4 regions of the Novosphingobium sp. BAM6 genome follow, and region 3 is predicted to be linked to each of the others. Evidence: riboswitches for the same ligand, from Rfam matches in the RefSeq annotation. Region 3 holds a riboswitch; each other region holds the start of a gene.
What was found. Region 3 has a riboswitch for cobalamin ahead of AC3EC3_RS08745 (HoxN/HupN/NixA family nickel/cobalt transporter). Riboswitches for the same ligand answer to the same signal wherever they lie in the genome.
Positions count from the first base shown of each region.

Region 1: it holds a riboswitch for cobalamin, as region 3 does, so the genes downstream of both, AC3EC3_RS01230 (TonB-dependent receptor plug domain-containing protein) here and AC3EC3_RS08745 (HoxN/HupN/NixA family nickel/cobalt transporter) in region 3, are expected to answer to the same signal.
Region 2: it holds a riboswitch for cobalamin, as region 3 does, so the genes downstream of both, AC3EC3_RS14215 (acyl-CoA thioesterase) here and AC3EC3_RS08745 (HoxN/HupN/NixA family nickel/cobalt transporter) in region 3, are expected to answer to the same signal.
Region 4: it holds a riboswitch for cobalamin, as region 3 does, so the genes downstream of both, cobW (cobalamin biosynthesis protein CobW) here and AC3EC3_RS08745 (HoxN/HupN/NixA family nickel/cobalt transporter) in region 3, are expected to answer to the same signal.

Region 1 is NZ_JBYNTR010000001.1:226,144-234,070, reverse strand. It holds gene AC3EC3_RS01240 (FecCD family ABC transporter permease) at 1-710, opposite strand, end outside; gene AC3EC3_RS01235 (ABC transporter substrate-binding protein) at 707-1,651, opposite strand; gene AC3EC3_RS01230 (TonB-dependent receptor plug domain-containing protein) at 1,648-3,555, opposite strand; cobalamin riboswitch at 3,662-3,887, opposite strand; gene AC3EC3_RS01225 (cell wall hydrolase) at 4,090-5,325, shown strand; gene AC3EC3_RS01220 (hypothetical protein) at 5,555-5,893, shown strand; gene mdh (malate dehydrogenase) at 6,316-7,278, shown strand; gene sucD (succinate--CoA ligase subunit alpha) at 7,319-7,927, shown strand, end outside.
Region 2 is NZ_JBYNTR010000004.1:207,165-215,091, forward strand. It holds gene AC3EC3_RS14175 (YdcF family protein) at 1-157, shown strand, start outside; gene AC3EC3_RS14180 (lysophospholipid acyltransferase family protein) at 157-852, shown strand; gene AC3EC3_RS14185 (NUDIX domain-containing protein) at 870-1,397, shown strand; gene AC3EC3_RS14190 (LysR family transcriptional regulator) at 1,459-2,331, shown strand; gene AC3EC3_RS14195 (DUF1852 domain-containing protein) at 2,478-3,458, shown strand; gene AC3EC3_RS14200 (methionine synthase) at 3,476-4,507, shown strand; gene AC3EC3_RS14205 (flavin reductase family protein) at 4,591-5,082, shown strand; gene AC3EC3_RS14210 (methylenetetrahydrofolate reductase) at 5,114-6,013, shown strand; cobalamin riboswitch at 6,019-6,231, shown strand; gene AC3EC3_RS14215 (acyl-CoA thioesterase) at 6,338-7,138, shown strand; gene AC3EC3_RS14220 (epoxyqueuosine reductase QueH) at 7,135-7,806, shown strand.
Region 3 is NZ_JBYNTR010000002.1:12,775-20,701, reverse strand. It holds gene AC3EC3_RS08750 (TonB-dependent siderophore receptor) at 1-1,003, opposite strand, end outside; cobalamin riboswitch at 1,184-1,434, shown strand; gene AC3EC3_RS08745 (HoxN/HupN/NixA family nickel/cobalt transporter) at 1,620-2,651, shown strand; gene AC3EC3_RS08740 (LysR substrate-binding domain-containing protein) at 2,807-3,745, opposite strand; gene AC3EC3_RS08735 (FUSC family protein) at 3,745-5,826, shown strand; gene AC3EC3_RS08730 (PLP-dependent cysteine synthase family protein) at 5,891-6,982, shown strand; gene AC3EC3_RS08725 (MFS transporter) at 7,142-7,927, opposite strand, start outside.
Region 4 is NZ_JBYNTR010000002.1:410,489-418,415, forward strand. It holds gene AC3EC3_RS10565 (catecholate siderophore receptor Fiu) at 288-2,597, shown strand; gene AC3EC3_RS10570 (Fe2+-dependent dioxygenase) at 2,689-3,366, shown strand; tRNA gene AC3EC3_RS10575 (tRNA-Gly) at 3,510-3,583, shown strand; gene AC3EC3_RS10580 (SDR family NAD(P)-dependent oxidoreductase) at 3,791-4,651, shown strand; cobalamin riboswitch at 4,612-4,844, shown strand; gene cobW (cobalamin biosynthesis protein CobW) at 5,038-6,120, shown strand; gene cobN (cobaltochelatase subunit CobN) at 6,150-7,927, shown strand, end outside.

The DNA.
Region 1 (7,927 bases), on a different contig from region 3:
CCCGCCCCCACCGTCAAACCGACGCCGAGGATCAGCCAGACCTGCAGGCGCCACAGGTCGACGCCGAGCGAGCGTGCCGCACTTTCGCCCAGCGTCATCGCATCGAGGCTGCGCCCGGTCAGCAACAGCGCGCCAATGCCCAGCGCCGTCAGCGGCATGGCCAGTTCGACATCGCCCCAGCTGCGATCGGACAGCGCTCCCATCAGCCAGGTCACGATCTCGCTGACGGCGAAAGGCGACGGCGAAAGGCTGATGACAAGGCTGGTCAAGGCACCCGCAAGGCTGGAAATCATCAGCCCGGCCAATGTGAACAGCGCAATGCCCCCGCTGCGCCCGGCCAGCAGCGCGAGCAGCGCCATGCCGCCCGCCCCGCCTGCCAGCGCGAAGATCGGAAGCGTGAAGGGCGCCGCCGCGTACCCCGTCCAGAACGAGAGCACAGCGCCCAGCGCGGCCGCAGGCGCCACGCCGAACAGGCCGGGATCGGCCAGCGGATTGCGCAGATAGCCCTGCATCGCGGCGCCCGCAGTACCGAGCCCTGCCCCCAGCGCCACCGCCAGCAGCGCACGCGGCAGGCGCAGGTCCATCAGGATCGTCGAAACATGGTTAACGTGGGGATCGAAGGGATTGAACCACACCCGGCCGGTCAGCAGCGAGAGAGGAAGTGCGATAAGCAGCAGACCACTCAGGCTCAGCAGCAGGCGGACGTTCAAGGATGTCTCCCGGCTGCGAGGGCCTGCACCGGCGCGCTGCGACGGATCGCCGCCAGCCGCCGGGCAGCGCGCACGATCGTCGGGCCACCGCACCACAGCAGATTTCCCGGCACTTGCGCGCGCGGCGTATCGGCAAGCTCATTCAGCACCGGATTGTCGAGCATCCGGTCACGCACGCCTTCCGGCCCGCTCTGTGCAAGGATCACGCCCGGCGGATGGGCCAGCACCTGTTCCAGCGGCACGAAGTCGGCCTGCGTGAAACCGGCGGCCGTCGCGGCATTGGAAAAGCCGGTACGCTCCATCAGTTCGGAAATCAGGGTATCGCTGCCCGCGACGATGCCGCCGGTTTCCCACATCAACGCAGCGACCTTGCGCGAACCCGCAGAGGGTGCGGCAGCCGCGAGCGCACGATCGATGCGCGCGACCAGTGCCTGGCCGCGCGCGCGGTTGCCGGCGACATCCGCCAGCATCCGCACCTGTGCTTCTGACTGCGCCACACTGGACGCAATGGGAACCGTCACGACCTTTATCCCCAATCCCTCAAGCGCCGTACGGGTGGACGGCGCAAGGAAGGAACTCGCGACCACCACATCGGGCTGCATCGCGATAACTTCCTCGACCGAATTTCCGATGGCGGGATAGCGCCTCGCTATCGCCAGGTCCATCGAACTCGACGCCGGATCGGCACTATAATCGGAAATTGCGCGCAACTGGCCGGGTGCGGTCACTTCGGCAAGGATCGCATCGGTGCAGGGATTGATAGAAACGATCGCGGGATGAGCCATGGTGCGCGAAGGGACGGGTTCGCGGAACCAGTATCCGAACAGTCCACCGCCAAGACATGCTGCGGCGGCAAGCCCCAGCGACAGGCGCAGCACGCGCGCCCGCCGCCGGCCGTGCGCCTCCCCCCGGCGCGAGGCGAAGGGAGGCGTCAGGATCACATCGTCACGCGGATGCCGCCGAACACCGAGCGTCCGGCAGTGCCATAATCGGTGACAAGCTCGTACTTCACGTCGGTGACGTTCTCGACCCGTGCAAAGACTTCCACCTTGTCGTTGATGGGCAGCGAGGCGCGGATCGTGCCGGTCGCCCAGCCGTCGATCTGGGTAGTGTTGGCCGCGTCGTTCCAGCTGTCGCTGACCATGCGCAGATCGCCGCCCAGCTTGAGACCGTGCAGCGGGCTGGTCCAGTCGAGCGAGAGCGTCAGCGCATTGCGCGGACGACGGGCAAGGTCGAGGCCCTCGTTCGCATCGCCCGAGGTGCGGTTGACCGACCTGGTGTAGGTATAGACCGCCTGGGCATGAAGCGCGGGCGAGACCTGCGCGCCCAGTTCCAGCTCCGCACCCGTCGCCCGCGCCTTGCCGACATTGGCATAGAGGCCATAGGGGCGCGCCTCGCACTGTTCGTCACCCACGCAGGAGACGAAGTCGATCAGGTTGCGGGTGTCGCGGCGGAAGCCGGTGAGCGCGAAGTAGAGCGGGCCGTTGCGGTCGCCATACTCGATCCCGGCATCGTAGGACCGGCTGCGCTCGGCCTTGAGCGAGGTATCGCCGTAGTTCGAATAGAGCTGGTAGAGCGACGGCGCCTTGAAGCCCTCGCCGTACGAAGCGATCACGCGCCAGTTGCCCACGACCGCGACCGAACCGTTGGCCCCGAAGGTCCAGGCCCCGCCAAAGCGCGAATGGTCGTCATAGCGAACACCCGCTGCCAGATTGACCACCTGCGAATACCAGCCGAGCAAGGCATGGGCGCTGGAGAGGTTCGCGTGGTGGCGCGCATCGTCGCTTTCGTCCATGCGCGACCATTCGTGATCGGCCCCGAAATCGAGGCGCAGGTCGCGCCAGGCATTCCAGCTGCCGGTCAGCTCGGCGCGGCGGCTCTGGCCATGGGTGAAGTAGCAGCTGTCCGAACCGCAATAGTTGTAGCTCTCGCCATAGTAGCGGCGGCGGGTGTCCGACAGCTGGTAGGCAACGCCCAGGCTCAGCGTGTCGCCGGTCCAGTCGAGCGCGCCGCGTCCGCCGATCTCGCGGGTCTTCTGATAATCGTCGGTATCGTCGAAGGTCACGTAGCTGGGCGCGGGATAACCGTCGATGTCCAGCTTGCCCTCGGTATAGCGCCCGGCGAGGCTGGCGGTGAGGCCCGGCATCAGTTCGACATGGCCATGGCCGCCCACGCGCCACTGGTGGAAACCGTCATCCTCGGTGCCGATGGCGGCCTGCGAGATACCGTCGGTGCGGGTATAGCCGCCATCGAGCGTGACGCCGTAGGTGTCGCCGGAAACGCCTGCGCTCATCTGCCCGTCGAAGGTGTTGCGCGAACCGTATTCGGCGCGTGCCTCCACACCGTTGACATCGCGCGAGGTCACGTTGAGCACGCCGCCGATGGCGTCCGAGCCCCAGACCACCGAGTTCGAACCGCGCAGCAGTTCGATCTTGCCGATCGAGCCGGTCATCAGGTTGCCGAAGTCGTAGCCGCCCCCCGTCGCCGCGACGTCCGCCACGCGGATGCCGTCGACCATGACGAGAACCTGCTGCGAATTGGCGCCGCGCACGAACAGGCTGGTCGCCGAACCGAGACCGCCGTTGCGCGCGATGGTAACGCCGGGCAGACGCTCCAGCACGCGGCTGATGTCCGCGCCCTGCACGCTGTCGATCTCGTCCGCGCCGATCACGTCGATGGGCTGGCCCGCCTTGTCGACACTGGTGGCGCTGCCGGTGGCGAGCACGGTGATATGATCGTCGCGCACGGCGTCCGCCGTGGTGATCGCGGCGTTGTCATCCTGCGCGAAAGCAGGCGCAGCGGCAGACAGGCCCAGCGCAGTGCCGAGCAGCAAAAGGGTCTTCACGTAATAGTCCTCCAAACCTGAACGAATATGCCGTTCATGGCGGAGGCCGCACGCGGGTGCTTTGCCCGGCGCGTGCCCGCTGCATCTCCGGAACTCCCCGTCCGGCGCGGAACGACCGTCATCGGCAGGTCTCCTGGCTCCCGGATCATCGTCGCGCCTGCCGCCTTCCCGGATCGAGGGACGATCCAGTGGCCGAATGGAAGCGCGGGCTCCCCGGTCACAGTTGCGGGGACAGCGCGGGCCTTGGGGACCGATCCCCGCACCCGCTTCCCTCTTAGTCCGCGTGCCTCCCCCCTGAAAGGCGACCCGCGAAAACCCATGACGTGACATGCGCGTTACCGCCCGCCCCGGAATCTGGCAAGCGCAGGCGTGCCTTGCGAGGCTCTCGTTAAGACCTTTGCGTGTATAGCGCGGCCATAAAGCGACACTGTGCAGCTTCGGGACAGGCCAGCGCGCGCAGATGCGCAAGCTCTCCCGAACGCGTATAGGGCGCGCAGACAGCGTGAACAGCAAGGCATAGCGCGAAGAGCAGACGTGACGACCCATTGGCTCCCTCCCGGCCTCGCGCGCAGCGCGTCGCCCGCAAGGACGCTTCCCGAGGCTGACGGCACCCCCGCCGGAACGCCGGCATGGGAGCCGCGCCCGCGCGACTTCGCGGGGCGGGTGGTTCGCGGCACCGGGCGCCGTCGCCAGCGCATCGTGCGCCGCCGCTGGTCGTTGGCAAGCGCCGTGCTCGCGCTCGTGGCGATCCCCGCTTTCGCCGCGCCCGGTGACTGGCAGCCCTTCCGCCTCCCCGCCGCCGAGGAGGACAGCGGGCAGGTCACGCCGATGCCGTTCGAAACCGCCGCAGGCTCGTTCCCCGGCGCCGCCTTCTATTACCTCGACCTTGCCCCGCCCACACCGCAGATCGGCGACGGCATCCACTCCGACGCGGATGACGGCGCCGACCTTGGCGATGGCCTGCCCGGCAGCACCGGCCCGGCGGCACGCTCGATGATCATCGACGACACCCCGCTCGATCACATGCGCGCACTCCAGTGCCTGACACAGGCGGTCTATTACGAAGCGGCGAGCGAGCCGGACGCCGGGCAGCGCGCGGTGGCGCAAGTGGTGCTCAACCGCGTGGCGCACCCCGCTTTCCCCAACACCGTGTGCGGCGTGGTCTATCAGGGCGCGACGAGAGCGGGCGGGGGCTGTCAGTTCACCTTTACCTGCGACGGCTCGCTGGGCCGCAAACCGGTGGCGCTGTTCTGGGACCGTGCCCGTGCCGTGGCCGCTGCCGCACTGGCGGGCTACGTCTACACGCCGATCGGCCTCGCCACGCATTATCATACGGTACAGGTGCATCCCTACTGGGCGGACAGCCTGCACTACCTCGAAACCATCGGCGCGCACCGCTTCTACGCCCTGCAAGGCCCGGCAGGCGGCGCCGCGACCTTCCGCTTCGTCTATCACGGCGGCGAACCGCTGCCGGTGCCCGGACGGATGGAGACGCCCGCCCAGCGGGCCGCCGATACGCTGGCCTCCGATCCCGTCGCCCTGCAGAAGGCCTATGCCGCGATGGCGCCTGCGCCCGCAGCTTCGGCCAGCCCGGCTGCGATGACGGCCACGCCTGCCCCGTCCTCCACGCCGCCCACCCCGCTCTACTCCAGCGAGGTGCGCGCGCGCGGCGGCGAGGATCTGTACCGTGCGCAGAATCTGCCGCAGACCACCGGCGTAAAGGACGAATACGCCAATTCCGGCCGCTGGATCGCCCAACCCGGACAATAACGCCCGGACAATAGCGCCCCGCTGCGTTTTTCATTTCGAACAGCGGCACGCCGGTCGGATCGACGCACGGGCGACTCGCCTCATCGCAAGTGCGAGAAGCTGGCAAGATTTGGTCAACCATCCCCATGCAGGAAGGCTTAGCGCCTACCGCGCTACTGAGGGGTTCAACGGGGCCAATCACAGACAACCGGCCATAAACGAACGGCCGCAAGACAGGGTACGCGACGCCATGACTATCCGCTTCTCCCCCGCCTTCGGTGGGGCAAGTCCGGCTATTGCCCGGGCCCTGTGCGGCAGCGCGCCACTCAATGGCGCCAACGACAATGCCCTTCGGCACGCTGCGACGCCGCACAAGTCTGACACGTCTACGCCCCCCGTCGCCCTGATCGATCCGCAGCTCGAATGCGCCCTGCGCCATTTCGCCGACCACGGCCTCGCCGCCGCGCGCATTGCCCGAGAGCGGGCCGAAGCCGCCCGACGCGACGGCGACGAGGCTCGCTCGGACCACTGGATCGACATCTGCCGGCAGCTCGACCGCCGTGCCGCCCGCGGATTCGCCCGCGCCTGATTCCCCGGTTCTACCTTCTCGCAGCCCTCCACTTTGCCCTTTCACCGCGCGACTCTGGCAGCCATACAACCGCGACGCGCGCGAAGGGCGTCACGGCAGTTGCAGCAAACGCCGCCCGACGCGGATCACCCCCGCCTCGTCCGAGGCAGGTTGCGTCCCGATGCAACTGCGCGCATCTCTTGGTGAACCGGGAATCGCGCGGTTTCCCGCCATTGTCGCTTGCAATTGAGCGCTTATTGCAACTGCGAACCATTATCTGTAAATTCCGGAATTCTCCGCTTTCGAGCGCCGTTTCGCGGTTGCATTAGCTGCGTGAGGGGCGTACTGCCCGCTCCCGAAACAAACGGCGGCTGCCTTTGCGGGACGAAGCAGATCGCTGTCAGGTCCGGCAGTCCCGCCTTTGGGAAGGACGAAAACGCAAAATGGCTCGTAAGAAGATTGCCCTCATCGGCGCCGGCAACATCGGCGGCACGCTGGCACACCTCGCCGCACAGAAGGAACTGGGCGATATCGTCCTGTTCGACGTGGCTGAAGGTCTCCCGCAGGGCAAGGCGCTCGATCTGTCGCAGTGCGGCCCGGTCGAAGGCTTCGACGCCAAGATCACCGGCACCAACGACTATGCCGACATTGCCGGCGCCGACGTCATCATCGTCACCGCAGGCGTTGCCCGCAAGCCCGGCATGAGCCGCGACGACCTGCTCGGCATCAACCTCAAGGTGATGAAGTCGGTCGGCGAAGGCATCGCCGCCAACGCCCCCGACGCTTTCGTGATCTGCATCACCAACCCGCTCGACGCGATGGTCTGGGCACTGCGCGAGTTCTCGGGCCTCCCCGCGAACAAGGTCGTCGGCATGGCCGGCGTGCTCGATTCGGCCCGCTTCTCGACCTTCCTCGCCTGGGAGTTCGGCGTCTCGATCCGCGACGTGAACACGTTCGTGCTCGGCGGCCACGGCGACACCATGGTTCCGGTCGTCCAGTACTCGACCGTCAACGGCATCCCCGTTCCCGACCTCATCAAGATGGGCCTCTCCACCAAGGAGAAGATCGACGCCATCGTGCAGCGCACCCGTTCGGGCGGCGGCGAGATCGTCGGCCTGCTCAAGACCGGTTCGGCGTTCTACGCACCGGCTGCCTCCGCCATCTCGATGGCCGAAGCCTATCTCAATGACCAGAAGCGCATCCTGCCCGTCGCGGCCTATGTCGACGGCGCCTACGGCGTTGACGGCCTCTACGTCGGCGTTCCGGCGATGATCGGTGCCGACGGCATCGAGAAGATCATCGAGATCGAACTGGACGAGGAAGCCAAGAGCAACCTCCAGGTCTCGGTCGACGCGGTCAAGGAACTGCTCGTGGCCTGCAAGGGCATCGATCCCTCGCTCGCCTGATCCCTGAACATATACCACTGACTCCCCAAGGAGCCGATTAATGTCCATTCTCGTCGACAAGAATACCAAGGTCATCACCCAGGGGATGACCGGTGCCACCGGCACTTTCCACACCGAGCAGGCGCTCGCCTACGGCACCCAGATGGTCGGCGGCGTGACCCCCGGCAAGGGCGGCACGACCCACATCGGTCTGCCCAACTTCAACACCGTTGCCGAAGCCAAGGCCGCGACCGGTGCGACCGCATCGTGCATCTACGTGCCGCCGCCATTCGCCGCCGACTCGATCCTCGAGGCGATCGACGCCGAGATGGAACTCATCATCGCGATCACCGAGGGCATCCCCGTTCTCGACATGGTCAAGGTGAAGCGCGCGCTTTCGGGTTCGAAGTCGCGCCTGATTGGCCCGAACTGCCCCGGCGTCCTGACCCCCGGCGAGTGCAAGATCGGCATCATGCCCGGTTCGATCTTCTCGAAGGGTTCGGTCGGCGTGGTCTCGCGCTCGGGCACCCTCACCTATGAGGCGGTGTTCCAGACCACCAACGCAGGCCTCGGCCAGACCACGGCCGTCGGCATCGGCGGCGACCCGGTCAACGGCACCAACTTCATCGACGTGCTGGAACTGTTCCTCGCCGACGACGCCACCAAGTCG
Region 2 (7,927 bases), on a different contig from region 3:
GCACATGCGCCGCGCCGAACTGGAACTGCGGAGGGAACTGCCCAAGGGCGTTACGCTTTACCGCGACGCGGTGCCCTCGCGGCCGAGCCTGGGCACGCTGTTCCTCGAATATCACAAGCTGCTCGCACGCGAGCTGACGACACTGTGGGGCGCCTGATGCGAACGAGCGCGGCGGACGTGATCCGCTCCCTTGCCTTCTATATCATCTTCTATCTCGGCACGCTGGCGATGGTGCTGGTGACGCTGGTCGCCGCGCGGATCGACCATGATCTGCTGGTGCGGATGGTCGCGCACTGGGCCGGGTTCCACCGGGGCTGCGCGCGGATGCTGCTGGGCATCGAGGTGCGGGTCGAGGGCCAGATCCCGACCGACGGCGTGCTGGTGGCGATGAAGCACGAGAGCTTCTTCGAGGCGATCGACCTGCCGCTGCTGTTCGACCGTCCCGCGCCGTTTCCCAAGGCCGAGCTGACGCGCCTGCCCGGCTGGGGCAAGGCCGCGCTGGCCTATGGCGTGGTCCCCGTGGAGCGCGATCAGGGCGCGAAGGCCTTGCGCGCGATGGTGGCGCAGGGGCGCGCCTTCGCCGCCGAGGGCCGCGCGCTGGTGCTGTTTCCGGAAGGGACGCGCGTGCCGCATGGACAAAGGCCGCCACTGCAATCGGGGTTTGCGGGGCTCTACAAGATGATCGGCGTGCCGGTGGTGCCCATCGCGGTCGACAGCGGGCGGCTCTATCACCGGCTCTGGAAGAAGCCCGGCGTGATCACCTTCCGGGTGGGCGCGCGGATCGAGCCCGGCCTGCCGCGCGCCGAAGCCGAAGCGCAAGTGCTCGCCGCGATCAACGCGCTGAACGGGTAAGAAGAAGGCATCCGGTCATGGCTTTCCATCACCGGCTGATCGGATCGCTGGCCCGCCTGTTCTGGCGCGTGACGAAGCCCCGCACCATCGGCGTGCGCGCGGTGCTGACGGACGCGCAGGGCCGGGTCGCGCTGGTGCGGCATACCTACACCGCGCAGTGGTATCTGCCCGGCGGCGGCGTGAAGAAGGGCGAGAGTATCGCCGATGCCCTGCTGCGCGAGTTGCGCGAGGAAGTGGCGATCACCGATCCGGTGATCGAGCGCGTGCTCGGCGTTTACCACAGCCGCCGCGAGGGCAAGGACGACCACATCGTCATCTTCGCCGTGCGCACCGACGCGCTGCCGACCGCCGATCTCGCCAAAGCCGACCCGCTGGAAATCGCCGAAGCGGGCTGGTTCGCGCTCGACGACCTCCCCGACACCACCTCCCCCGCCACCCGCCGCCGCATCGAGGAATACCGCAAGGGCGTGACGGGACTGGGGGGTGGTAGGGTTCTGGCCGGCAGACGACTGACCGGTTTGGGGTCAACACGCAGGGATAGCTGACGCTCACGCAGCGTCGTAAACCTAGACTACACAATCAGAACATGACAAAAGTTCATGTTCAATGATCGAGCTACAGCCCCTTGCGATTTTGCGCGAAATCAGCCGATCCGGCAGCCTTACCCAGGCGGCAGAGCAGTTGTGCCTCTCGCAATCGGCAGTCAGCCACGCGATCCGACGGTTCGAAGATCGCTACGGCGTCAAGCTGTGGGAGCGTGAAGGGCACAAGTTGCGCTTTACACAGGCAGGCGAATATCTCCTGAGCGTGGCGCAGCGCGTGTTGCCGCAACTGGAGCATGGTGCTGCGGTCCTGGAAGATTATGCGCGCGGGCGCCGCGGGGCGATCCGGGTGGGGATGGAATGCCATCCCTGCCAGGACTGGCTGATGCGGGTGGTGGACCCCTTTCTCGCCGAATGGGAGGATGTCGAACTGGATGTGACGACGGCATTCCAGTTCGGCGGGCTGGCCGCGCTTCTGGGACATGAAATCGACCTTCTCGTCACTCCGGACCCGATCGATCGGCCGGGCATCTTGTACCGGTCCGTGTTCGATTACGAACTGGTGCTGGCTGTGGGGGAGGGCCATCCTCTCGCAGGGAAGGCCCGGATCGAACCGGCAGACCTCGCAACCGAAACCCTGATCACGTATCCCGTCTCGCCCGAGAGGCTGGACATCTACACCCAGTTCCTCGTCCCCGCCCATGCCTTGCCGCGCCGTCACCGGACCGTCGAGACGACGGATCTGATGCTGCGCCTCGTGGCCTCGGGCCGCGCTGTCAGCGCGACGCCCAACTGGCTGTTGCGCGGGGTTCAGGGCGTGAAGGGAGTGCGGATCGGAAGGGGCATCTTCAAGTCGATCCATCTGGGGCATCGCATCGGGGCTACCCCCCGTTATCTCGATGCCTTCGTGGATCTGGCAGCGACCGTCCGGGTCTGAATCGTGCCAACATGACGGTGCGTCATGGTTTTTCAAATTATTGTCATTTGAGTTCATGTTCGATCTTCAGGATAGCGGCCTCGCAAGCACCGCCCTGCTGTTGAAGGCAGGCGGCGGCACCCTGATCGAGAAACCGGACCCCGCTCATGACGACCAAGGATTTCACCTTCACGACCTCGCGCACGCGGTTCGATGAGGATTACTCGCCGGCTGACGGCACCCGTCTCACCACCAATTTCGCCAATCTGGCACGCGGCGAATGGCGACAGAAGAACCTGCGCAATGCCTTGCGGATGATCGACAACCGCTTCAACGATCTTGCATCGTGGGATAACCCCGAGAATGACCGCTATACGGTCGAACTCGACATCATTTCCGCCGAGCTGCATATCGAGGAGGAAGGCAAGACCTTCCCGACCATCGAGGTTCTCAAGACGACGATCCTCGACCGCAGGACCGATGCGCGGATCGATGGCATCGTGGGGAACAGCTTCTCGTCCTATGTGCGGGACTATGACTTCAGCGTTCTGCTGCCCGAGTATAACAAGGGACGTTCGGGTTTCGGTATTCCCGGCGATTTTGGCGAACTGCACGCAAAGATCTTCAAGGCGCTGGTCGAATCCCCCGCTTTCACGCAGCAGTTCGCCAAGTCCCCGGTGGTCTGCCTCAGCGTCTCGGAGAACAAGGTCTATCACCGTACCGCGAACCGGCACCCCGTCCTCGGGTTTGAGTACGCGGTCAACGAACCCTCGCTGACCGAGCAGTATTTCCGGAAAATGGGCATGCAGGTGCGCTATTTCATGCCGCCCAAGAGCGTCGCCCCGCTGGCGTTCTACTTCTTCGGCGATCTGCTCAACGATTACACCAATCTGGAACTGATCGGTACGATCAGCACGATGGAGACTTTCCAGAGGATCTATCGTCCCGAAATCTACAACGCCAACTCGGTGGCCGGCGAAGTCTTCAGGCCAAGCCTGAAGCATGAGGACTATTCCAACACGCGGGTGGTCTATGACCGCGAGGAACGCGCTCGCCTGGCTACCGAGCAGGGCCGGTTTACCGATGAGCATTTCATCAAGCCGCACCGCGCTTTCCTCGACCAGTGGTCCGCCCAGTACGCCCTTTGAATTGAGACGTAACTTTTATGAATGAAATTCTTCCTACCTCGACCGCCGGCAGCCTTCCCAAGCCTTCCTGGCTTGCAGAGCCGGAGAAGCTCTGGTCTCCCTGGAAGCTGGAGGGCGACGAACTCGTCTCCGGCAAGCAGGATGCCCTGCGTCTGGCCGTGGACGATCAGCGTCAGGCCGGCATCACCATCGTCGGTGATGGCGAGCAGACCCGCCAGCACTTCGTCACCACGTTCATCGAGCATCTGAGCGGCGTTGATTTCGAGAAGCGCGAGACCGTGCGCATTCGCAATCGCTATGATGCCAGCGTGCCCACCGTGGTCGATGCCGTCTCGCGCCCGAAGCCGGTGTTCGTCGAGGATGCCAGGTATCTGCGCGCCCAGACCGATCAGCCGATCAAGTGGACGCTGCCCGGCCCGATGACGATGATCGATACGCTCTACGATGCCCACTACAAGAGCCGCGAGAAGCTGGCCTGGGAATTTGCCCGGATCCTCAACGAGGAAGCCCGGGAACTGGAAGCTGCGGGCGTCGATATCATCCAGTTCGACGAGCCTGCCTTCAACGTCTTCTTCGACGAAGCCAACGACTGGGGCATCGCCACGCTGGAGAAGGCCGCCGAAGGGCTGAAGTGCGAAACCGCTGTCCACATCTGCTATGGCTACGGCATCAAGGCCAACACCGACTGGAAGAAGACCCTGGGTTCGGAATGGCGGCAGTACGAGGAGACCTTCCCCAATCTGCAGAAGTCGAAGATCGACATCATCTCGCTGGAGTGCCACCACTCGCACGTGCCGATGGACCTGATCGAACTGATCCGCGGCAAGAAGGTGATGGTCGGTGCCATCGACGTGGCTTCCGACACGGTCGAGACGCCCGAGGAAGTGGCGGACACGCTGCGCAAGGCTCTCCAGTTCGTCGATGCCGACAAGCTCTATCCCTCGACCAACTGCGGCATGGCGCCGCTCTCTCGCGAAGTGGCGCGCGGCAAGCTGAACGCGCTTGGCGCCGGTGCCGCGATCGTTCGCAAGGAACTTGGGGTCGCGTAACCCTTGATCGTACTCGGAACCGGTTTGCCTGCGGGCAGACCGGTCCGCGTTCTTCCATCCCATTACAGCAGCAAAGCCGCCCCATGTCCGACATCGCCGAAATCGACACCATCGACCCGCGCGCCTTGCGCGATTGCTGTGGCCGTTTCCCGACAGGCGTCACCGTCATCACAACCCGCACGCCCGAGGGGGATCACGGCATGACGGTCAGCGCTTTCATGTCGGTCTCGCTGGAACCGCCCCTGATCTGCATCTCGATCGACAACCGTTCGAAAATGTTGCCCAAGGTCCGCGCTTCCGGGCGATATGCGGTCAATATCCTTTCCGATGCGATGCGCGACCATGCGCTGCATTTCGCAGGCCGCTCGAACGAGGCGTTGACGGACCTGTTCCACGAACAGCACGGCCTTCCTGTGTTGCGTGGCGCGGCGGCTGTTCTTGTGACCGACGTCGCTCAGGAGATAGCAGCAGGCGACCATGTCTTGCTTGTCGGTCAGGTCCGCTATCTCGACAGCGAGCCTGCCGCGAAGCCTCTGGTGTATCATGGCGGCCAGTTTGGCGCCATGTCTGCCTGACATTTGCGTTGAAAAGGCAAACTCAAGCGCGATGGCTGGTCTTTCCGTCCATTCCAACCCGGCAGCGATCGCGCAAAGTCTCTTGAGCGGCTATTCGCTGGAGGTGACGGCAAAGGACATGCCGGGCCTCACGCTGGCTGCATCGGGTATCACCCCCGGTACGTTGGTCTTCATCCCGTACTTGCCGGGGGAAAGTGACGCAGAACGGATCGCTGCGGTGCGCACCGTGCGGGGCCTTGGCTTTGAGCCTGTGCTGCACCTTTCAGCCCGGAGAATGGTGTCATCAACGGTTCTTGAAGGCATTCTGGCGGCTTGCGGCGATGCTGTGCTCACGCATTGCCTTGTTCTGGGGGGCGATCCATCCACTCCCCAAGGCCCGTTTGCTGACAGCGGATCGCTGATCGCTACCGGCCTGTTCGAGCGTTACGGGATCACGCATATCGGTATTGCGGGCCATCCCGAAGGTCATGCGGCGATGGATGAGGATCAATGCTGGGCTGTGCTCGAGAGCAAGTGCGCCGACATTGCAAATCGCGGCATGATGCCGTTTATCGTTACGCAATTCGCTTTCGATGCCAACCGGATACTGGTCTGGCTGGAGGTGTTGCGTGAACGCGGGTTGGACTGCCCGGTCCGGATCGGCGTTCCAGGCCCTGCGGGCGTCGCCACTCTCATGCGCTTTGCGGCCCGATGTGGCGTAGGCGCCTCTGCATCGATCCTGTCGAAATACGGCATCTCGATTGGCAAGCTGTTGGGAAGTGCGGGACCGGAAAGCTTCCTCAATTGCCTGTCGACAACCTTGGTCGCCGAGCATGGCTCGGTTCGCCTGCATTTCTATCCCTTCGGCGGAACTGGCAGGACAGTGGACTGGATCGAGCGTTATGCAGGCCTTGCTCCGTTGCCGGTTCGCGAGCTTGACTCCGCAGGGTGAATGCCTTTTACCGCTCCTGTCGAGGTTCCCCCTCCTTGCTCTGAAAAGGGTGGGTCGGGGCTAAGATGGGAAGCCGGTGCGATGCCGGCGCTGCCCCCGCAACTGTAAGCGGCGAGCGGGCGATCCAATAATGTCACTGGTGGCTTCGCCGCCGGGAAGGCCGGATCGTCAGCGTTGACCCGCGAGCCAGGAGACCTGCCAGCGACGCGATAACGTTCCTCCGGCGGGGTGTCCGGGCGAGACGCTCTTGCGGCGCGCCGGGTTCTTCGATGCGTGACGCACTTGCGTTCGTCTGTCTGCTTCGCCTTGTAACAGGCTGAGACGATGGGCACGCAAGCTGACGAAGCAAGCATCATGGTGACGGGAACAGGCGTTCAACTGATCGACATGGTGTTCCCCACCGACACCAATCATCACGGTACGTTGTTTGGCGGAATGGCCCTGGCGCACATGGACAAGGTCGCCTTTCTGGCTGCGACACGTCACGGCCGCGCGCCTTTCGTCACGGCATGCAGCCAGCAAATCGACTTCGAGGCCCCCGCCCGCGTCGGCGACATGATCGAGGCCACCGCCCGCGTGGTTCGGGTCGGTAACAGTTCCCTCGATGTCGAGGTGGAACTGGTCGCCGAAGTCCCCGTCAGTGGTGAGCGGCGGCGCTGCACGCGTGGGCGTTTTACGCTGGTCGCGGTCAAGGGGCCGGGCGTGCGCCTCCCGCTGCCACCGTTAGGGGCCAGCCAAAGCGTCGACGAAGCCGACGGGTTGCGCATGGTGGAGATGATCTTTCCCCAGCAGACCAACCACTACGGCACGCTCTATGGCGGCGATGCGCTGAAGATGATGGGCAAGGCGGCCTTCATCGCGGCAACGCGACATGCGCGTGCCGTGATCGTCATGGCGGCATCCGAGCGCATAGATTTCCGCTCGCCGGTAAAAGAAGGCGAAATGATCGAACTGGTCGCCCGGATCGCCAGGGCCGGGCGCACCTCGATGACGGTCGATGTGGATCTTTGGGCCGAAGTCCTGCTGACAGGCGTGCGGCGCCATGCCGCCACGGCGCGCTTCACCATGGTAGCCGTCGATGAGTCCGGGCGACCAACCTCCATTCGGAATGAAAAGGTGTTATGATGAGTTCTCTCGATCGCCCGATGCTGGCTCCGCCGGCGGGAGAAAAGAAGGTGCTCCTGCACAGTTGCTGTGCGCCGTGCTCAGGCGAGGTGATGGAGGCGATGAGCGCGAGCGGAATCGACTATACGATCTTCTTCTACAATCCCAACATCCACCCCAGGGAAGAGTATCTCCTGCGCAAGGACGAGAACATCCGGTTTGCCGAAGAGCACGGGGTTCCCTTTATCGATGCCGATTACGATACCGCCAACTGGTTCAAGCGTGCCCGTGGCCTGGAATGGGAGCCCGAGCGCGGCGAGCGATGCACCATGTGTTTTGACATGCGTTTCGAGCGGACAGCGCTTTACGCCCATGAGCAGGGGTTCCCGGTCATCACGTCCTCGCTCGGAATCTCGCGCTGGAAGAACATGACGCAGATCAACGACTGCGGGGAACGGGCTGCGGCCCATTATCCCGGCATCGCCTACTGGACATTCAACTGGCGCAAAGGCGGCGGGGCCGCGCGGATGATCGAGATTTCCAAACGCGAGCGGTTCTACCAGCAGGAGTATTGCGGCTGCGTCTATTCCCTGCGCGACAGCAATGCGCACCGCGTCAGCCAGGGGCGCCCGGAAATCGACATCGGCAAGCTGTTCTATGGCGATGAGCCCGGCGATCAGGAAATCTGAGCATTTATGGCAAGGTCCACGCCATGTCTTCCAGATACGCGGCATTGTCAGCACCGCCCTCAGCCGCGTACGGTAAACCCCGGCCGGAGTTCGGAGCGGCGGTATGACACGATCGCCTCGG
Region 3 (7,927 bases):
GGCCGGTATCCGGATCGGGGTAGCCGTAGGCGTAGAGCAGCTTGGATGTGTACTGGATGCGGTTGAAGGTGTAGGTGCCTTTCACTGACCAGTCGTTGCCGAGATTGTACTTCAGTTCGGCGAATGCGCTCTGGTTGCGGGTATTCCAGTAGGTCCATGGCGCGGCGGTGGAGGCCGAGCGCTTGTAGCTGATCTGGCTGCCGTCCGAATAAGTCATCGGCAGCGCGCCCCACATCACGCCATCGGCGTTATTCTGCTGGCGGCTGTAACCGGCAGTGGCGGTGAGATCCGGCGTCACGTCCCACGCGACTACGGCGCCGATCACGTTGCGGTTGACGTGATAGTAATCGAGGTAGGAATCACTGTCTTCATGCGCGCCGACCACGCGGGCGCGCAGTGTACCCGAAGCATTGAGCGGGCCGGAAATGTCGGCCTCGACACGATGATCGTCGAACGAGCCGAGGTAGCCGGTGACAGAGGCCTGGAAGGTGTCGGTCGGGCGCTTGCGCACATAGTTCACGGTGGCGGAGGGGTTGCCGACGCCGGTCATCATGCCATTGGCGCCGCGCACGACTTCCACCCGATCATACAGTGCGGTGTCCAGACTGCCATAGGCGATGCCGCCTGAGAGCAGGGGCATGCCGACGCCGTCGACCTGGAAGTTGGTGATGGTGAAGCCGCGCGCATCGTATTCCGTGCGGTCCGTTTCTGCCCGCTCCACATTGACGCCCGGCACCTGGTCCAGCAGGTCGTTGACGTTGCGCAGTGAGAAGTCCTTGATCTGCTGCTGGTTTACGATCGTCACCGCTTGCGGTGTTTCGGCGATCGTGAGGGGGAGGCCGGTGGCGGAAGAGATGTCCTGGGTGGCCGGAGCCGTCACGACGATCGATTCGTCGGATTTCTTGGCAGTGTCATTTGTTGCCGCAGCATCATCGGCATGGGCCGTGACGGTCAGCGCGCACGTCGCGACACCGGTGGCCAAGGCGGTCAGAACCCTCTTCATTGGTACATTCCCTTGCAAACAGTTTTTATAAACCCGCGCGCTGGGCCGCTATGTGAAATGGCTTCTGCAAGTCAATATCAAATTTGTGACGTGGTTTTGATTGGCTTTGATGCAGGGCGCTTGTGTTGAACGATACCGCGTCATAGGTACATTCGGTGCGATGGTGGCGGTAACGTCAGCATTGGACAGGATCGCGCCGGTGCCCTGAAAGGGGCTTAATAGGGAATGCGGTGCGGGCGCCTTTCATGCGCCCCATTCCGCAGCTGTCCCTGCAACTGTAAGCGGTGAGCGAGATGCATATGCGCGGACGGGCGAGAACCCCCCGAGCCGCCAGCCACTGGGTCGGACGCTAAATCGTGCGAGGCCCGGGAAGGCCTTGCATCGAGCCTTGACCCGTGAGCCAGGAGACCTGCCGGCGTCCGGTCGCTCTTGCCCGGGTCCAGGGGATGGCCAAGGCACGGAACACTTCCGTCTGAGCGACGCAACGTGCGGCAGGGGCCGCATCGGCCGGGCGGGGCCGGACGCAGGCTGGCGTCCGTCCGGCATGTCTCGCGTCGACCGCTTGCGGCAGGCCCCTGTCAGGTTCGCTGACGCCGACAGAGGTTCCCGTTTCGCCATGGTTGCAAGTTCCTATCCTCCTTCCGTTTCGCTGCGAGGGCGTATCACGCTGCTGTTTGCCGTGCTGGCAGGCGTCAATCTGCTAGTCTGGGGCTGGGCTTTCAGTGTGTTCCATCACAGCCCGGTCATGCTCGGCACGGCGCTGCTTGCCTGGAGTCTGGGCCTGCGCCACGCTGTCGATGCCGATCATATCGCGGCGATCGACAACGTTACCCGCAAGCTCATGCAGGACGGCCAGCGGCCGGTCACGGTGGGGCTGTGGTTCGCGATCGGGCATTCCGCCATCGTCCTGATCGCGGCGACCACGATCGCTCTGGCGGCCAGCTCTATCGAGGATTTCAAGGCCGTCGGGCAATCGGGCGGGGTGATCGCCACGATCGTTTCAGCGACGTTCCTGTTCGTGATCGCGATCATGAATCTGGCGATCCTGCGCGGTGTCTGGCAGCGTTTCCAGCAGGTGCGACGCGGCGGCAGCTATGAAGAGGATGACCTCGACATGCTGCTCGCGGGACGCGGGCTGATCGCGCGTATCCTGCGTCCGGTATTCCGGCTGGTGAACCATGCCTGGCATATGGCGCCGCTCGGCTTCCTGTTCGGCCTCGGCTTCGACACCGCAACCGAAGTGGCGATCCTGGGACTGTCCGGCGCGCATGCGGCGGACGGGATTTCGCTGGTCACGGTGTTGGTCTTCCCGGTGCTGTTCGCGGTGGGCATGGCGCTGGTCGATACCGCCGACGGTGTGATCATGCTGGGCGCTTACGAGTGGGCTTTCGTGAAGCCGATCCGCAAGCTCTACTACAATATCGTCATCACCTCGATCTCGGCACTGATCGCACTGGTGATCGGCTCGATCGAGACGGCGGCGCTGCTGTCCGAAAAGTTCGGGCTGACGGGCGGCGTCTGGTCGGGGGCCTCGGCGCTGTCGGGCCAGTTCAACACGCTGGGCTTTGTCATCATCGGCGTTTTCGTGGTGTGCTGGCTGGTGAGCTATGCGGTCTATCGCTGGAGCGGGCTCGACGCGGAAGGGTAGAAAGAACGCCCCATTGCTGCAACAGATGCAGGATTGTCCTGCAATTGTTTGCATTGCCGTAGGCGCCATTCGGGCGCAAGGGCGCTGGCTTTCCCGCTTTTCCCTGGAAAGTCGCGATGCCTCCCCTTGCGCCTCTCTTGCCTTGTCCCGCGCCGTCAGCCTTCGCCGGGACGCCGGGCCTCCCATGGCGGCGCGGGCGTGAACCGTTCGACGATCCATTCGGCGAAAGCCGTGGTTCGCGCCGGAGCGAGGCGGGTGGAAGGGCGCACGATATGGATGCCGGCCTCGGTATCGAAGCTCCATTCGGGCAGCACGCGCACAAGCGTTCCTGCCGCCAGATCGCGGGCGACGATACATTCGCCGACCCCCAGAATGCCGACATCCGCACGCGCCGCTTCGAGCAGCGCGGCGGTATCGTTGGCACGCAGGGCGCCGCGCACTTCCACGGTTTCGCGCCGCTTCCCGTCAGACAGTCGCCACTCCGGATACGAGGCATAGCCCGTAAACCCGAGGCAGGCATGGGCAGCGATTTCGGCGGGCGCCTGCGGTATGCCCCGGCGTTCGAGGTAGCCGGGCGAGGCGCAGAGGATACGGCGGTGATCGCAAAGCCGTCGCGCGACCAGCCGGTTGTCGGCCAGCACGCCGACCCGCACCGCCGCATCGTAGCCCTCGGCCACCAGATCGACGAAACGCTCGGCGTAATCGACCTCGACCTCCAGATCGGGATAGCGCGCCAGGAAATCGGGCAGCATCGCGGCCAGCCACATGCGGCCCATCGCGGCTGGGAGGGCCAGGCGCAGCTTGCCGCGCAGTTGCACGGCGCCTTCGCTGGCCTCCTGCTGGGCCTCGGCGATCAGCGCGCGTGCGGACCGCAGTTTTTCGACCAGCCGCAAGGCGGCCTCGGTCAGGCGGATGCGGCGTGTGGTGCGTTCGATCAACCTGACGCCGAGCCGTCGCTCCAGCGCAGCGACACGCTTGGACAACACCGTGGGATGTCGCTCCAGCACACGCCCGGCCGCGACAAACGACCCCGCATCGGCGATGGCAAGTAGTGCCGACAGTTCATCGACATGACTGGATTCGAGTTCGACCATTGGACAGCCGCATCTATCGTAGGATCACTGCGCTCGCGCAAGAGACCGACCTGTTCGAGGCGGTCTTTGCGGTAAAGGCCTTCGTCGCGGCGATGGCGGCGCTGTGGATCGCCATGCGGATCGGGCTGGACCGGCCTTACTGGGCGGTCATCACGTCCTACATCACCGCGCAGCCGCTGGCAGGCGCGGTGCTGTCCAAGAGCGCGTTCCGTATCATCGGGACGATCACCGGCGCGATCGTGGCGGTGCTGATGGTGCCGGTGCTGGTCAATGCGCCCGAACTGCTGTGTCTGGGGCTGGCTGGGTGGCTGGGGTTGTGCAGCTATCTCAGTCTGCTCGACCGCAGCCCACGATCCTACTCGTTCGCGCTGGCGGGATATACCGCGGCGATCATCGGCTTTCCTTCGGTCTCCGATCCCGGCCACATCTTCACCATCGCCGCGCTGCGCCTGCAGGAGATTCTGCTCGGCATCAGTTGCAGCACGCTGGTCCATATCGTCGTGCTGCCGACATCGACGCTGGCGCATACCCGGCGCCGGGTCCACTCGATTCTGGGTGACGTGCGGCGCTGGCTCCATGATGCGCTGCTGCTGGCCTCCAACGCCAGCGAGGCGGAGCGGCGCAAGCTGGCGACCGACCTGCACGATCTGCACCAGTTGATCGTCCACCTCTCGTTCGAGAGTGGTTTTCGCTCGCCCACCGCTCGCGCAACAAGGGCGTTGCAACTGGAGCTGTCTCGCCTGCTGCCGTTCATCGGCGGCGTGGAGGATCGTCTGCGCCAATTGGGCGCAGCGGTCCCGGAAAGCGTGGACATGCTGCGGCAGGATGTGGCGCGGGCCGTCGGCGATCATGAGACCGGCCCGGCGGACTGGGATGCCCTGCGGCGCCGGACCCGCGCGCTGATGCCCACGCTTGCGCATCCGCTGCATTGGGAAGATGCGGTGCTGGCGAACTTTCTCGGGCGTCTGGAGATCATGATCGACGGCTGGCACCGCTGCACCACGCTGGCCGGCGCGCTCGACCATGGCGCGCATGATCGCCAGCGCCGGTTGCCGCTGCGGGGCGAGGCCCAGAGTCAGAGCGAAGGAGGCCGCGTCCTCACCCATCGCGACCACGGCATCGCGCTGCGCGGGGCGATCGGTACGGTTCTGGCCGTGCTCACCACATCGGCGATCTGGATTCTGACCGAGTGGCCCGACGGGGCGATGGCGGTGATCTTCGCAGGCGTTTGGACGGCGCTGTTCTCCAGCCTTGACGATGCGCGGCCGGTCATGCGGCAGGTTCTGCTCGGGACTTTCACGGGGGGTGTGTTGGCAGTGATCTACGTCGGCGCGATCCTGCCGCGTGTGACCGATTTCGTGACGCTGGCGGGCGTGTTGGCACCGACGTTTCTGGTCATGGGGGCGCTGACGCCGCGCCGGAGCACAGGCCTTTTCGCGATCGGCATGTTCAACAGCTTTCCCGGTTTTCTGATGCTGGCGAACAATTTCGGCGGGACCGTACCGCAAGTGCTGAACACGGCGATGGCGCAAGGCTTCGGCACGGCGGTCAGCCTCCTGGCGATGAGCCTGACCCGCGTTCCGGGCCTCAGGCGCAGTGTGACGACGATGTTGCGCACCGGGCGGCGTGAACTGGCTCAGCGTGCCCGCGCAGCGAAACCGAAAATGCTCTCAGCCTGGACGTACCTGATGCTGGATCGCATCGCCGTGCTCGCACCGCGCCTCTCGTTCCTGCGGATGGACCCCGAAACGGTGGTGACGGCGCTCCTGCGCGATATCCGCACCGGCATCTGCATGGCCGAACTGCGCGAGACCGCACAGGGTCTGAGGCCCGGCTCGCAGCGTGCCATCAATGTGCTGATGGCGCGGATCGGCACTTTCGTGGAGCAGGGCGAGAAGGCCGATCCGCAGGCCGTGATACGCGCCATCGATGCGTGCCTGCGCCATGCCTCGCGCTGGGAAGGCGTGGAGCAGCGCCGCCGCGCGGTGGTGGCGCTGGTGGGGCTGCGGCGCAACCTGCTCCATGGGCGCCCCGATCCCGGTCCGGCGGCGATGGCGCCGCGCGGCATCTTGCAGGCCTGACAAGATGGACTTTACCCGCTAGTAGCGCCGCTTCGCTTTCATCCGCTTCGGGATACGCCACCTCATGACCGCCACCACTGCCGCCGCTTCGACCCCGCTCGCCTCTCACCGGGCGTGGCTGGCCGAGGCGGTGCGGCGGATCGAGGCGGACTACAACCGGTCGGCGGACACCCACCTGATCCGGCTGGACCTGCCGCGCCATCCAGGGATCACGCTGTATCTGAAGGACGAAAGCTCGCACCCCACCGGCAGTCTCAAGCATCGCCTCGCACGCTCGCTGTTCCTCTATGCCCTGTGCAACGAGTGGATCGGTCCCGATACCTGCGTGATCGAGGCGTCTTCGGGCTCGACGGCGGTGAGCGAGGCCTATTTCGCGCGGATGCTCGGCCTGCGCTTCATCGCAGTGGTCCCGGCGTCGACCGCGCAGCCCAAGCTCGACGCAATCCGCTTCCAGGGTGGTGAGATCCACACCGTTGCCGATCCGCGCACCGTCTACGAGACCGCGCATCGTCTCGCGGCGGAGACCGGCGGGCACTACATCGACCAGTTTACCTATGCCGAGCGCGCGACCGACTGGCGCGGCAATAACAACATTGCCGAGAGCATTTTTGCGCAGATGGCGCGAGAGGAGCATCCGGTGCCGGACTGGATCGTCTGCGGCGCAGGCACTGGCGGCACGTCGGCCACCATCGGGCGCTTCATCCGCTACCAGCGCCACGCGACGCAGTTGTGCGTCGCCGATCCGGTCCACTCGATCTTCCACCGCCACTATGCCGATCGCTCCCAAGTAGCGCTGCCTGAAGGTCAGGCTTCGTGCATCGAGGGGATCGGTCGTCCGCGCGTGGAGCCCAGCTTCGTACCGGGCGTGGTCGATCGCATGATCGCAGTGGAGGATGCCCAGAGCATCGGTGCAATGAGGGCGCTTTCGGATCGCCTCGGGCGCCATGTTGGCGGCTCGACCGGAACCAACCTGTGGGCCTGTGCGCAGGTGATCGAGGAAATGGCGGCGGCCGGGCAGGGCGGTTCCATCGTGACGCTGCTGTGCGATGGCGGCGAGCGCTACGGCTGCACTTACTATGACGAGGCATGGCTCGAAGGGCGCGGCGTGGACTGGCGCCCGGCAGCGGCGCGTGTGGCGGAATTGCTCGGCGTCTGAGGTCAGAGTCTGTTTGAAAAATGCCTGCGGGGGCATTTTTGAGGCGGCACCGGCCCTCTCCCCCACCCTACCACCCGCAGGATACTACCGTTGGGTGGTAGGGTGGGGGAGAGGGCCGGTGCCGCAAAATTCGCATTTCGCGAATTTTCAAACGGACTCTCAGGCGTTCTCCCGCACCCGAAGTGAGACCAGCGCGGCGATCAGCAGGGTGCCGCCTGCAAAGGCCATCGTCCAGACCGGCTGGCCGGGGAACAGCGCCTTCATGATCGAGCCCATCACGGTTGCCACCAGCAGTTGCGGTAGCACGACGAAGACGTTGAACAGCCCCATGTAGATGCCCAGCTTCGCCTGCGGCAGGGCGCTGGCCAGCATCGCATAGGGCATGGCGAGGATCGAGGCCCAGGCAATGCCGATGCCGATTTCGCAAACGATCAGCGCATGGGGATCGCGGACCAGCATGAACCCGGCGAATCCGGCTGCGCCCAGCGTGAGGCACAGCGCATGGGTGCGGGCCTTGCCGATCCGGGCAGAGAGCCACGGAAGCAGCGCCAGCGCGGCCAGCGCCGCAACGCCGTTGTAGACCGAGAACAGCACGCCCACCCAGTTCGCCGCCTGCTGGTAGGCGGCACTTGCCGGATCGTCGGTGCCGAACTGGATCATGGCGACCACCGGCGTCGTGTTGATCCACATGATGAACAGTGCGGACCAGCTGAAGAACTGGACCACCGCCAGCCGCTTCATGATCGGCGGCATGCCGGAAAAGTCACCGACGATGGCGCCAAGCATTCCTGCAGGTCGTCCCGCGCGGGCCATCAGGATCGCGACGGTCACGCACAGCCCGTATCCCGCCAACAGCGCGGCGAGGAGGTAGACTTCCTTCTCCAGCGCCCATGCCTTCACGCCGAGTGCCACCAGTGCCCCGGCGAGGATCCACACCAGCCCCGC
Region 4 (7,927 bases), 400 kb from region 3:
CACGGGTTCATCCGGCTTTCTTTATGCCTTGCCGAGACGCTTCGGCGGATCGCGGAGCGAGCCCGGGCCCTGCGACAATCATGCTAATGATTCGCATTCTGTAACGTAAAAAACACACTTATGGTGTTCGGTATTTTTAGATACCAATCGGTATGTAAAAATATCAATTGAAATCAGAATATTACAGTCAATTTCTACATTCTTTCGCGTATGCGAAATCTTCCTTGCAGTTATTGCGACGTAGTTTCATTAGCGACACATATTTCGTAATGTAACAGGGGGAATGAATGTCGCTTGCCCGTCTACGTGAATCTCTGGCCTCGGGTGCGCCCGCCTATCTCGCGCTCTCGTGCTTCGGCATGGCCGCAACGCCTGCGCTGGCCCAGCAGGCCGATGAACCGAGCGAGACCAACGCCACGCGCCTTCAGGGCGTGACCGTCTCGGACTCGGCCGTTGATGACAGCATCAAGGTCGATCGCGTTGCCTCTCCCAAGTTCACCCAGCCGCTGCAGGACACCCCGCAGACGATCCAGGTGATCAACAAGACGCTGTTCAACCAGCAGGGCGCGACCACGCTGGCCGAAGCGCTGCGCAACACGCCCGGTGTGGGCACCTTCTACGCGGGTGAGAACGGCACGACCTCCAGCGGCGATGCCATCCGCATGCGTGGCTTCGATACCTCGAACAGCATCTACGTCGATGGCGTTCGCGATATCGGTTCGGTCTCGCGCGATATCTTCAACACCGAACAGGTCGAAGTGACCAAGGGCCCGGCAGGTACCGACAACGGTCGCAGCGCGCCCACCGGCGCCATCAACATGGTGACGAAGCGCGCCAATCTCGATCAGTCGATCTCGGGCATCGCCTCGGTCGGCGTCGACAACCAGAAGCGCGCTAACGTCGATGTCAACATGCCGCTCACCGCGCTGCCCAACACGGCGCTGCGCGTGAACGCAGTGTGGCAGGACAGCGACGTTCCGGGTCGCGATCACGTTAACAACAGCCACACCGGGCTTGCCGCCTCGCTCGGCACCGGCCTTGGCACCGCGACCCGCGTGTACCTGAACGTCCTGCATGTCGATCAGAACAACGTGCCCGACGGTTTCGTGCCGACCATCGGCCTGCCGGGCTACATCTCGCCCGGCGGCGTTCTCGATGCGATCGCCGATCGCCCCGTAAATTCCTCGAACTTCTACGGTACGCGTCAGGATCACGACGACGTGAAGGCCAACATGGCTACGTTGATCGCCGAGCATGACTTCTCGGACAACGTGAAGCTCACCAACACCGCGCGCTGGGGCAAGACCTCGCAGGATTACCTGCTGACCTCGTTCATGAGCTCGACCACCAACGTCACCTACAACGCGGCGACTGACACCTACTATCTCGCGCGCAGCAATCCGACGATCAAGGATATCAGCAATCGCATCCTGACTGATCAGTTGAACCTGCGCGCCGATTTCGCGACCGGCGCGGTCCAGCACAACCTCAGCGCAGGGCTCGAAGTCACCAGCGAAAAGCAGATCAGCTACGCCTATTCGACGTCGGGTGCCGAGCCGCTGGCGAACCTGTACGACCCTGATTGGGACGATACCGGCAGCACTTATGTCTATTCGCGCAACGGCGGCGTTGCGCGCGGCCAGACCGACACGTACTCGGCCTACCTGTTCGACACCGCGAAGTTCTTCGACGAGAAGCTGTTGATCACCGGCGGCGTCCGCGTCGATCACTACAAGACCGATTACTTCAGCAGCGCGGCCTGCGGCGGCACCGGCCGTACCGTCATCGTGTGTCCTACCGGACAGCCTGCGGGAACGATCGTGACCTCTGCCGATCTTTCTAAGAAGGGCACGCTGTTCAACTGGAAGCTGGGCGCTGTGGTCAAGCCGATCGAGCCGGTCAGTGTCTATGTGAACTATGCGATCTCGCAGCAGCCTCCGGGCGGCGATGCTTTCACGCTCAGCGCGTCGAGCACGGCAGCCAACGGCATCGATGGCATCAAGCCCCAGAAGGCCAAGACCATCGAGGGCGGCGTGAAGTGGAGCGCGCTGGATGGCCGACTGGCCGTCAACGGTGCGGTGTTCCAGACCAAGGTCGACAACGAGATCGATTCCACCGACCTCGACGATATTCAGAGCGGTTCCAAGCGCGTGCGCGGGTTTGAACTTTCTGCCATCGGCAACGTAACCGATGCCTGGTCGATCATGCTGGGCTACAGCCATCAGAAGACCAAGGTAACGAGTGGCCCGGTCGTCAATGCCGACGGGTCGAGCAGTCTCAGCTATACGCCGGACGATTCGTTCACCTCGTGGACGACTTATCGTCTGCCGTTCGGCCTCGAACTGGGTGGCGGCGTTCGCTATATGAGCGGCATGAAGCGCGGCACCGACTGCGCGACCTGTTCGCCCAGCTCGACCAAGGGCTACACCGTGGTCGATGCGATCGTGTCCTATGCGCTGACCGACAACATCAAGCTGCGCGTCAACGCCTACAACCTGTTCGACAAGGACTACGTCGCGGCGATCAACAAGAGCGGCTATCGCTATACGCCGGGAACGCCGCAGACGTTCCTGTTCAGCGCCGACTTCAACTTCTGATCGCCAACCGCCATCGGATCGGCAAAATACGAAAGCGGCAGGCGAGCGATCGGCTGCCGCTTTCGCGCTTCCATCGAAGGCCATACCCGTCATGCTGCTGCACATTCCCAATGTCCTGACCGTCGATGAAGTGGCCGAGTTCCGGCGTCGGCTCGATGCTGCCGACTGGGCGGACGGGCGCGAGACGGTGGGCGCGCAAGGCGCGCAGGTGAAGCGCAACCAGCAGTTGCCCGATGCCTCGCCGCTCAAGGAGGAACTGGGCAAGGCGATGCTGGCGGCGCTGCGTCGCAGCCCGCTGTTCTTTGCCGGTACGCTGCCGCGCAAGATCCTGCCGCCGCGCTTCAATCGCTATACCGGCGGCGGTGAATACGGCTTCCATATCGACGGCGCGGTGATGAACCTGGGCGATGGCGAGCACTTACGCTCGGACGTCTCCTGCACCGTGTTCCTCAACGATCCCGACGAGTACGAGGGCGGGCGTCTGGTCATCAGCGATACCTACGGCGAACACCGCGTGGCCCACCGCGCAGGCGATGCGGTGATCTATCCTTCGTCCAGCCTGCATCGCGTGGAGCCGGTGACGAAAGGCGCGCGCCTCGCCTCGTTCTTCTGGATACAGAGTCTCGTGCGCGACGATGCCCAGCGCCGGATGCTGTTCGAGCAGGACACCTCGATCCAGAAGCTGACGATGGACGGCGCCGATGCCGACGCGATCCTGCAACTCACCTGTGTCTACCACAACCTGCTGCGACTTTGGTCCGATACCTGAGACAAGGACTGCGAAATTGCGTCTCGACAAGGCGAAGGGCGAATTTCGCCTCGACGAGGCAGGGGCAATCGGCTAATCGCCATCTCCTTCCGACGGCTGGCCTGCATCAGCGCGCAGTCGGACTGGCCGAAACAGGCCCGGATGCGGGTGTAGCTCAATGGTAGAGCAGCAGCTTCCCAAGCTGAATACGAGGGTTCGATTCCCTTCACCCGCTCCAATTTCTTGATATTTCAATGTTTTACCTGACAGGCCGTGCCTGTTGGCCGCTTTTGGCGTGGTTATCGCCCGCCCGTGTCTTGCAAGCAGGAATAGGCAAGAAATCGCCTGCTTCCGACATTCATCTTCGCGCTTCCGCGGCGCAAGGATTGCAGAGCTCCCGAGAGATCGGGTCTTCCTGCCCTGCAAGATGAAAGAGGTTCATTCCATGTCCGAACGCAAGATCGCGATCGTTACCGGCGGTAGCCGGGGGATCGGTCGCAATACGGTGCAATGCCTCGCCGCGCGCGGCGTCGCAACGATCCTGACCTACAATGCCAACCGGGAAGCGGCCGAAGAGGTCGTGGCGCTGGCCGAGGTCGCAGGGGCGCCCGCACTGGCGCTGCCGCTCGATGTGGGTGATGCCGCTTCGTTTGCGGATTTCGCGGGCAAGGTCGGTGAGGCTTTGGCCGCATGGGGTGCCGAGCGGTTCGACTATCTGGCGAACATTGCGGGCACATCGTCCGCCGCGAAGCTGGAAACTATCACCGAGGCCGAGATGGACGCGCTCTACCGGGTCCACCTGAAAGGCCCGATGTTCCTGACGCAGGCGCTGCTGCCGCTGCTGAATGACGGCGGGCGGATCGTGAACATTTCCTCGGGGCTGGCCCGCGTGCCGTTTGTCGGACGGATCGGTTATGGCCCGATCAAGGCCGCGGTCGAGGCGCTGACGCGCAACATGGCGGTGGAGCTGGGCGATCGCGGCATCGTCGTCAACACCGTGGCGCCGGGCGCCATCGCCACCGACTTCAGCGGCGGCGTCGTGCGCGACAATCCCGAGGTCAACAAGATGGTCGCCGCGCACACCATGCTGGGCCGCGCGGGGACGCCGGAAGACGTGGGGCCGGTGCCGCAAAATTCGCGTTCCGCGAATTTTCAAGCGAACTCTGAGAAATCGTTTCAAGAGATTGCACATCGGGCGGGCCGAAGCGGATTGGCATTCGCGTCGGCCTCGTCTATCCGGGCGTTCGGAGAGCGGGTTCGCCTGTGCTCCGAACAGATCGCGCCGGTGCCCCGACAAGGGGCTTAATCGGGAATGCGGTGCGGAAGTTCGCTTCCAAATCCGCGGCTGTCCCTGCAACTGTAAGCGGATAGCGCGATGCACAGGCTCTCCTTGAGGGGGCAGCCACTGGACCCGCGCGGAACATCTCCGCGCATCCGGGAAGGCGTGCATCAAGCTGTGACCCGCGAGCCAGGAGACCTGCCGGCGCTCCGGTCGCTCTTGCCCAGGTCCAGGGGATGGCCTTGGCACGGTGAAGTTTTCCGTCTGAGCGACGAAACGGTGCGGCTGGGGCTGCACGGTTGCGTGGTCACGGGTGCCTGTCGCGCCCGCCCGTCGTCGCGCGCCGGTCGGAAGCAGGGCTTCCGGCAAGTCCCGCTGCGTGTCTCGCTCAAGGCGCGCGGGAAACTGTTGCCATGTCCGCTTTCGGATCGCCGTCTGCTGCCCCGACCAATCTGGCCCCCACCAATCTCGCCAAAGTGCCCGTCACCATCGTCACCGGGTTCCTCGGCGCGGGCAAGACCACGCTCATCAGCCACCTGATCCGCAATGCAGGCGGGCGCCGTCTGGCCGTGGTGGTCAACGAGTTCGGCACGATGGGTGTCGACGGCGACATCATCCAGTCCTGCGCGATCCCCGATTGCCCGGCGGAGAACATCGTCGAGCTGGCCAATGGCTGCATCTGCTGTACCGTGGCGGACGATTTCATTCCCACCATCGAGACGCTGCTGGCGCTGGAGCCGCGCCCCGATCATATCCTGATCGAGACATCGGGCCTCGCGCTGCCCAAGCCACTGCTCAAGGCGTTCGACTGGCCCGCGATCCGCAGCCGCATCACGGTGGACGGCGTGCTGGCGCTGGCCGATGCCGAGGCGGTCGCTGCCGGGCGGTTCGCTCCCGATCCCGAAGCGCTCGATGCTCAGCGCGCCGCCGATCCGGGGATCGACCACGAGACGCCGCTATCCGAAGTGTTCGAGGACCAGCTCGCCTGCGCCGATATCGTGCTGCTGACGAAGGTCGATCTGGCGGGGCCAGAGGGTGTGGCGGCCGCGCGCGCGGTGATCGCAGCGGAAATGCCGCGAGAGGTGCCGGTGATCGAGCTGGCCGAAGGCGCCATCGACCCGCGCGTGATCCTGGGCCTCGAAGCGGCTGCCGAGGATGATCTGGCCGCGCGCCCCTCGCACCACGATGGCGAGGATGAGCACGAGCATGACGATTTCGACAGCGTGGTGATCACGGGCGGCGAGATCGCCGATCCCGAAGACCTCATCCGCCGCATCGAGGCACTGGCGCGCGATCGCAATATCCTGCGCGTGAAGGGCCATGTCGCGGTGGCGGGCAAGCCGATGCGGCTGCTGGTGCAGGCGGTCGGCGCGCGGGTGCGCCAGCAGTACGACCGTCGCTGGGAGGCGAACGAGCCGCGCGTCACCCGGCTGGTCGCGATTGCCGAGCGTGCCGATATCGATGCCGGAGCGATCCGCGCCGCGCTGATCGGCTGAGCGGGGTTCCGGCAAGGCGAGCAGGGCCGATGCACGTCATCTTCCGCGAAACGCACGGGATGGAGGAAACCGCCATCCCGCAGGATCTGGGGCAGGCGCCTGCGGATCTCGTGGTGCTGTCGTTTTCCGACAGCGACCTCGGCGCCTTCGCGGGCGGCTGGCACGCGGCGCGCGCGGCCGACCCGGAGTTCCCGACGCTGCGGCTGGCGAACCTTGCAGCACTGCTGCATCCCTTGTCGGTCGATACTTATGTCGAGCGCACGCTGGAGGGCGCGAAGGCGATCCTCGTCCGGCTGATCGGCGGGGCGCCGTACTGGCGTTATGGCCTGCAACAGCTGGAACTGCTCGCGCGCCGTCGCGGGATCGCGCTGGCGGTGCTGCCGGGGGACGGACAACAGGATGCGCGACTGGAAAGCGCTTCCACCCTGCCGCCCGAGGTGCTGGCGGACCTGTCCCGCCGTTGCGAGGCAGGCGGCGCGGATGCGGCGCGCGGGGCGCTGACGCTGCTGGCGCGCGTGGGGGCCGGGTATCGCGGCGAGGTGTCGGAGTGTGTACCGCTGCCGCTGGCCGGTGGCTGGCATCCGCAGGCCGGGCCGTGCGACCCCGATGATGTCGTGCCTGACGATGTGGACCCTGACGGGCGCCCGCTCGCGCTGATCCTGCTCTACCGCGCCTATCTGGCCGCGCACGATGTCGATCCTTTCGCGGCGCTGCATGCGGCGTTCGAGGCGCGCGGGTTCCGTGCGCTCTCGCTTTACGTGCCGTCGCTGAAGGAGCCCACGGCGCGGGCGCAGGTCGAGCGCTGGATCGCGCGCCTGAAGCCCGCCGCCATCGTCAACGCCACCGCCTTTTCCGCGCGCGACGAGGCCGGGCATTCGCCGCTCGACGCCGCAGGCGTGCCGGTGTTCCAGATCGCGCTGGCGACCGCCCCGCGCGAGGGCTGGGCAGGCAGCACGCGCGGGCTTTCTGCCGCCGACCTTGCCATGCATGTCGTCCTGCCCGAGATCGACGGGCGGCTGTTCGCAGGCGTCGCCAGCTTCAAGCAGGCGGGCGAGCATGACGCCGACCTCGGCCTCGCGCGCAGCATCCACCGTGCCGACCCGGAGCGGATCGCCGCCATCGTCGCGCGTGTTGCCGCCACCGTCGATCTCGCGCGCACGCCGCCATCCGCGCGCAAGCTGGCGCTGGTGCTCTCGACCTATCCCGGCAAGGCGCAGCAGATGGCACATGCCGTCGGCCTCGATGCGCTGGCCTCCGCCGAGGCGGTGCTGCACGATCTGGCCGAGGCCGGATACGATACGGACCCGGCTGACGATCTCGCCACGGCACTCCGGACAGAAACCCTGACCTGGCCGCTCGCCGCCTACCGCACCGCGCTGGAAACGCTCGATCCCGCGCTGAGGGAAGACCTCCTCGCCGTCTGGGGCCAGCCAGAGGCAGACCCGGCGGTGCAGGGCGAGCATTTCCACTTCGCCGCCATTGCCTGCGGCAGCGTCACCCTCGCGCTCCAGCCTGAGCGGGGCGATGTGGCCGCGCGCGACGATGACTATCACGACACCACCCGCTGTCCGCGCCACGGCTATGTGGCGTTCTACCTGTGGCTGCGCGCGCAGGGGCTTCATGCGCTGGTCCACATGGGCGCGCACGGCACACTGGAATGGCTGCCGGGCAAGGCGGTGGCGCTGTCGGGCGCGTGCTGGCCCGAAGCGCTGATCGGGTCGCTGCCGGTGGTCTATCCCTTCATCGTCAACGATCCGGGCGAGGCCGCGCAGGCCAAGCGCCGGATCGCCGCCGTCACCATCGGCCA